Regions from separate parts of the Dasania marina DSM 21967 genome, predicted to be linked through region 1. Evidence: predicted binding sites of a transcription regulator. Region 1 holds the regulator's gene; the other holds the start of a gene.
What was found. The regulator FliA, encoded in region 1, starts transcription of late flagellar genes. The targets are predictions, from matches to a motif close to TAAAGTTATNNNNNNNNCGGCCGATANCC.

Region 1 (3,419 bases):
GGTGGATACCGCCGGGCTTACCCATCAAGATCAACGCTTAATTAAGCAGGCGCAGGCGATTAATGAATTGGCTGCTAAAGTTAAAACCATACTGGTGCTGCCTACCACCAGTCAGCCGCAGGTATTGCGAGCGGCTTATCATCATTACAAAACCGATAATTTAACCGCCTGCATATTGACCAAGCTGGATGAAACCGCCAGCTTAGGGGAGTGTATTAGCTTGGCGGTAGAAAAAAATCTACCGGTAGCCTATAGCACCCACGGCCAAAATATCCCCGAGGATATTGCCATTGCCGAGTCGACTACTATTGTTAGGGAGGCTATAGCGTTGGCCAAAGACCAGCAGGTTGATGATGATGATATGAGTGTCGAGTTACAGGCCTTAATCAGTTAAACCGAATAAGCGTAATAGCCTAGTGATACCCGGTGTATCGCTAGGTATTCAGAATAGTTAGTGTAGAATGCCAAGCAATATTGCCATTCAAATAATAGCAGCGAGGAGTCAGCGCTAGCATGAGTAGTTCGCATCCAGTACAAGTGATTGCAGTAACCGGGGGTAAAGGCGGGGTGGGTAAATCCAATGTCTCTATAAACCTCAGTGTCAGTTTGGCGAATATGGGGCGCCGCGTTGCGCTATTGGATGCTGATTTGGGTTTGGCCAACATCGATGTGCTATTGGGTTTAACCCCCAAGCGCAACTTAGAAGATGTGTTGGCGGGGGAGTGTTCCTTAATCGATATAATGCTCACTGGCCCGGGTGGTATACGTATTATTCCCGCTTCTTCCGGCACCCAAAAAATGACCATGTTGGGCACTATGGAACATGCCGGCTTAATTCATGCCTTTAGTGAAATTAGCCACCAAATAGATGTGTTAGTGATAGATACCGCCGCCGGCATTTCTGATTCGGTAGTGAGCTTCGTACGCGCCTCACAAGAAATACTGGTAGTGGTTTGTGACGAGCCTTCATCCATTACCGATGCCTACGCACTGATTAAATTACTAAATCGTGAGTATGGCGTGGATCGTTTTAGAGTGGTTGCCAATATGACGCGCACCGCCCAAGAGGGCCGTAATTTATTTAATAAGCTTACCCACGTGGCCGAACGCTTTTTAGATGTATCGCTGCAATATGTAGGTCAGATTCCCTTTGATGAAACCGTGCGTAAAGCGGTACAAAGGCAGCGGGCGGTAGTGGATATTGCCCCTCGCAGTAAAGCCGGTATAGCGTTTAAACAGTTGGCCGAAAAAGTGGATTTATGGCCCTTGCCATCAACCCCTCGCGGCCACCTAGAGTTTTTTGTAGAGCGCCTAGTACACGGTTCGGCAGAATCGTAGCGGTGAGAAATAACCAATGGTTGTAGCGAGTAGATTATCGATGTATAGCGACGTTGAAAGTATTTCGCAAGATGAAGTGGTAGAGAGACACGCGCCGCTGGTGAAACGTATTGCCCACCATATGCTCGCCCGCATGCCCGCCAGTGTGCAGGTAGACGATTTAATTCAGGCGGGTTTAGTCGGCCTGCTGGAAGCCTCGCGTAATTACGACACCACTAAAGGTGCTAGCTTTGAAACCTACGCCGGCATACGTATACGTGGCTCAATGATAGATGATGTTAGACGTGGTGATTGGGCGCCGCGCTCAGTGCATCGTAATGCCAGGATGGTATCCGAGGGTATGCGAGCGGTTGAAAACCGCACAGGTAGAGATGCCAGTGATCAAGAAGTAGCCGACGAGCTTAATATTCCCCTAGAAAATTACTATAAAATTACAAGAGACTCTGCATCCAGCAAATTATTTAGTTATGATGAGCTGGTTAGCGGTGACGACAAACCCGAGGAGCAGTTGCCTAGTGATGCAGAAAATCCACTAGATGGCATAGAAAGCCAAGCGCTAAGGGAAAGTCTAGCGGCATGTATAGCGCAGTTACCTGAGCGTGAGCGTATGGTGCTGTCATTGTATTACGATGAAGAACTTAATCTCAAAGAAATTGGTTTGGTGCTGGGCGTTAGTGAGTCCAGAGTCAGCCAAATACACAGCCAGGCTGCGATGCGTTTACGTACCCGTATGTCGGCTTGGCAGCGAGATACCTATTAAGGCAACAAACCACGGCAGTTGCTAATACATAGCTTGACGTATTGTGGTTTAATAGGATTAATTCGTTGTTTTTGTTAGAAAAACTGGCTACGCCCTAATCAGGGGCTAGACTGGATACATTATAATTTTACCGAACGCAAAGCGGGTAATGATATGTTTGGAGGTGGCTTTGAATAAAGATATGAAGATTCTGGTTGTTGACGATTTTTCAACAATGAGGCGTATCATTAAAAACTTGTTGCGTGATCTGGGCTTTACCAATACATCAGAAGCTGATGATGGTCAGACAGCCTTGCCCATGTTACAAAATGGCAGTTTTGACTTTTTAGTTACTGACTGGAACATGCCTGGCATGACCGGTATAGAACTACTCAAGGCCGTGCGTGCAGATGCACGTTTAAAAGACATGCCTATTTTGATGGTGACAGCAGAGGCTAAGCGTGACCAAATCGTCGAGGCCGCACAGGCCGGCGTGAATGGTTATGTTGTGAAGCCTTTTACCGCAGCGGTGCTAAAAGAAAAAATCGAAAAGATTTTTGAACGCGTCGGTTAGTCACCCTCAGATCCCTTCGGGATAGGCATAGCTTTACATGGACGATAACAATAACTCTGCTCAGGCTAAGGCCGGCACTAGTGATGATGTATGGGAGTCGCTGAAAGAGCGAGCCGGCATTCTCATGAGTAGCTTGGAAGAGCGCGATTATGTTGCTGCCAATAACGTCATCCAAGATCTCAATGAGTTGCGTGATAACACCCTCTACAAAGAGGTGGGTAAACTAACCCGTGGTTTACACGATGCGATAGTCAACTTTGACCTTGACCCCGGCAAAGCGGGCGGTGATGCGGCGAATAATGAGTCGCAAATGGCCAACGCCAAAGATCGTTTAGATTATGTTATTAATCTTACTCAAACTTCTGCCGATAAGACCATGGACATGGTTGAAGAAGGCATACCCATCGCCACAGCCCAAGGTGTAGCGGCCAAACAGCTGCAAGCCGACTGGGGGCGCTTATTGCGCCGCGAAATGGATGTGGATGAGTTTAAGTTATTGTCCGAACGTATAGACGGCTTTTTAGTGCAGTCTATCGATGGCAATGCCTTACTCGGCCAAAAGTTCAATGAAATTTTATTGGCGCAGGATTTTCAAGATTTAACCGGCCAGGTCATCACCAAGGTGATAGCGCTGGTACAAGATGTTGAAGATCGCTTAGTTGAATTAATGCGTGTAGCAGGTCAAATCGAAGAGTTAACCGGCATAGTTAAAGACCCTGCCGCTAAGCCCAACAAAAAAAAACAAGGCTTAGACTCTGGTGCCGAAGG
Region 2 (3,419 bases), on a different contig from region 1:
GATTCAGGTGCGGAAACACCTAGCAAGTCTAAGCCATTTTTTAGCACCTGTCTTACTGCTGCACTTAAGCTGAGACGCGCGTTGCGTAAGTTTTCATCCTCTATCAACATTTTATGGCTGTTGTAATAGCTGTGGAATTCACCGGCTAGTTCTTGCAGGTAGTTGGCGACTATATGGGGTTCGGTATTGCTGCCAGCACGAGTAATGAGATCGGGATAGGCGGCTAGTTTGTTCATTAAGCCTTTTTCGGCATCTGCGCTGAGTAGCTCGAAATTAGCTTGCTGCTGTGCTGACCAAGTCCAGCCGTGATCGTCTAGTTTGCGCAGCATGCTGCAGACGCGGGCGTGGGCGTATTGTATGTAATACACCGGGTTGTCATTACTTTGTGAAATGGCCAGGTCTATATCAAAGGTGAGCTGCGAGGTGGTGGCCCGCGCTACTAAAAAGTAACGGGTGGCATCGCGGCCCACTTCTTCGACTAGGTCTTGTAGGGTGACGTAGCTACCGGCGCGCTTAGAAATTTTAACCTCTTCGCCGCCGCGCATCACCATCACCATTTGGTGTAGCACGTATTCTGGCCAGGCTTTAGGTATGCCTTGGTTTAGCGCTTGTAGGCCTGCGCGCACGCGGGTAATAGTGCTGTGATGGTCGGCACCTTGTTCGTTAACTACGCGCTCAAAGCCGCGCTGCCATTTATTCATATGGTAGGCGACGTCGGGTACGAAGTAGGTGTAGCCGCCTTCGGATTTGCGCATGACGCGATCTTTATCGTCACCAAAATCGGTAGTTTTTAACCACAGGGCGCCGTCTTTTTCGTAGGTGTGGCCGCTGGCGATCAGCTGTTGTACTGTCTTTTCGACATCGCCTTCGCTGTAGAGTGACGACTCTAAAAAGTACACATCAAAATCGACACCAAAGGCTTTCAGGTCGTGATCTTGCTCGCGACGTAAGTAGGCGACGGCGAAGTCGCGTATAGCGTCTAAGTCGTCTACATCGGCCTTGCCGGTTACATGCTTATCTTCGGCGTGTATGGTGTCGCCCTTCATATAGCTTTCGGCTAGCTCGGTAATATAGCTACCGCGATAGCCTTCGGCGGGCCAACTTGCATCGTCTGGGCCTAGGCCTTTACAGCGTGCTTGGGTAGATAGGCCTAAGTTGTTGATTTGTGCGCCGGCATCGTTGTAGTAAAACTCGCTGGTTACATCCCAGCCGTTGGCAGCTAATAAGCGGCAGATGCTGTCGCCTACGGCGGCACCACGGCCGTGGCCTACATGCAACGGGCCGGTGGGGTTGGCGGAGACATACTCCACCTGTACTTTTTTGCCGGCGCCGCTGCTGTTGCGACCAAAGCTATCACCAGCTGTTAACACGCTGTTGATAATGGCGGAGGTGGCGGCATCGTCCATAAAGAAGTTGATAAAGCCGGGGCCAGCAATCTCAGCTTTATTGAGTTGGGCTGAGGGTGGTAGGGCATCGATAATTAACTGGGCCACATCGCGGGGCGCTTTACCGGCGGCTTTGGCTAGGGTCATGGCGATATTACTGGCGAAGTCACCATGGCTTTTGTCGCGAGTGCGATCGACCGTCACGCGGGGCTGAATAGTTTCAGGTAGGTTGCCATTGGCAACTAGCGTGTTGAGGGCAGCGGTAATTAGCTCGGCTACATGGTCTTTCATAGGGTAATCGCTTCACAGTATCGGTGTTAATAAAATAGCCGCGTATTATCCCTGTTTATGAGGCCGGGTGCTACCCACTCAGGGGTAGGTGCTGCTATCTTTGGCCTTAATTGATGAGGGTTTATGCGTAATCGGTCTAGAAGATTTTGCCCTATCGGCCGCTATACTGCTTCGAGGGGCTAGCTTGTGCCTCAATTAGCTAATTGATTCAGTGTTATTTTAACAAGGAGTTTGTCATGGCCCCACCCAATGTTACCGATAGTTATTCCTCGCGGGGCTTGCAAAAGCCCGCTCTGCCCGAGCAGGCCAGCGAGCGTGCTAGCGAAGCCCGCAGCAAGCCGCACCCCCATGGCATGCCGCCGGGTTTGGCGAAAAAAATAGACTCGGGTGAGCTGGATGACCCCAAAGCCAGCCTCAACCAAGCCATTATTGAATCACAACTGAGCGTGAGTGTAGGCGCCAAAGATCAGCCCATGGCGCTGTTGTTTAAGACAGTGCTGGAAGCTTTAAAAGAATATGTAGACCCAATCCTAGGCACTAACGCCATAGAAGAGGCCTACGAGTCTGGCTTAGATGTATCGCCCGAAGCCACCGCCGAGCGCATAGTAAGCCAAAGCACCGCCTTCTTCTCTGCCTTTCAATCGCAAGAGCGCAATCAGGACCTAAGTCTGCAAGAACAGGTAGATAAGTTTTTAGAAGTGATAGGCGGCGGCATAGACCAAGGCTTTAAAGAAGCCAGAGATATACTGGGAGGCTTAGGCGTGCTAGAGGGCGACATCGCTAGCAATATTGATAAGACCTATGAGTTGGTGCAGCAGGGTTTGAAAGACTTTGCTGCTGGGCAGCAAAGTCAGTTGTAAGCTTCAAGCTATAAGCGGCAAGAAATGACTTGCCACTTGCCACTTGCGGCTTGCGGCTTGAAGCTGGCCGAAGGCCTTCTAATACATATCCGCCGGATCCACATCCACCGACCAACGTACTTTTTTAGCTAAGGGATGTTTCTCGGCTATGGCGACGATATGTTGTAGCCGTTGATGTAATAGGGAGCGGGTTTCCGCTTGTAGAATAAGCTGGGCGCGAAAGCGTCCGGCTTTTTTTGTCATGGGGGCGGGTAATGGCCCCAGGCATTGGGCTTGTGGTTGTTGAGGGTGTTGGTGTAGTTCGCTGTGTTGGCGCAGGGCCTGTAGCAGTTGTTCGGCTTCGGCTAGGCTGCTGTGGTCGGCGCGGATGATGGCTAGGTGGCCAAAGGGGGGGAGGCCTAGCACCGCGCGTTCGCGCAGTAATTGTTGGGCAAATAGTTGGTAGTTGTTGTTAACCAAACTGAGTAGAAAAGGGTGCTCGGGTTGTAGGGTTTGCACCATGACTTGCCCGGGTTTTGTTTCACGGCCTGCGCGCCCTGCCACTTGTATTAGCAGTTGACCCGTTTTTTCGGGGCCGCGAAAGTCGGCGCTAAATAAACCGCCGTCGGCATCCAGTATCACCACCAAGGTAACATCGGGGAAGTGGTGGCCTTTGGCCAGCATTTGGGTGCCGACTAAGATGCAGGGTTGGCCTTTGTGTACCTCATCGACCATGTCTTGCATGGCGTTTTTACGGCTGGTGGTGTCGCGGTCTATGCGCATCACATCGGTATGGGGGAATAATTGCTGTAATACTTGCTCACTGCGTTCGGTGCCTATGCCGCGAAAGTCTAACTCGTGGCTATGGCAGTCGGGGCAGTGACTGGGCAGCGGCCATTGGCTG

Region 2: the regulator FliA is predicted to act here: its motif matches at 1,815-1,843, upstream of B067_RS19965 (DUF5610 domain-containing protein).

The regions. Positions count from the first base shown of each region.
Region 1 covers NZ_KB891585.1:576,800-580,218, reverse strand. The annotation lists gene flhF (flagellar biosynthesis GTPase FlhF) at 1-394, shown strand, start outside; gene B067_RS0112295 (MinD/ParA family protein) at 514-1,338, shown strand; gene B067_RS0112290 (RNA polymerase sigma factor FliA) at 1,379-2,098, shown strand; gene cheY (chemotaxis response regulator CheY) at 2,268-2,651, shown strand; gene B067_RS0112280 (protein phosphatase CheZ) at 2,689-3,419, shown strand, end outside.
Region 2 covers NZ_KB891577.1:7,679-11,097, forward strand. The annotation lists gene argS (arginine--tRNA ligase) at 1-1,676, opposite strand, end outside; gene B067_RS19965 (DUF5610 domain-containing protein) at 1,913-2,536, shown strand; gene B067_RS0108095 (primosomal protein N') at 2,615-3,419, opposite strand, start outside.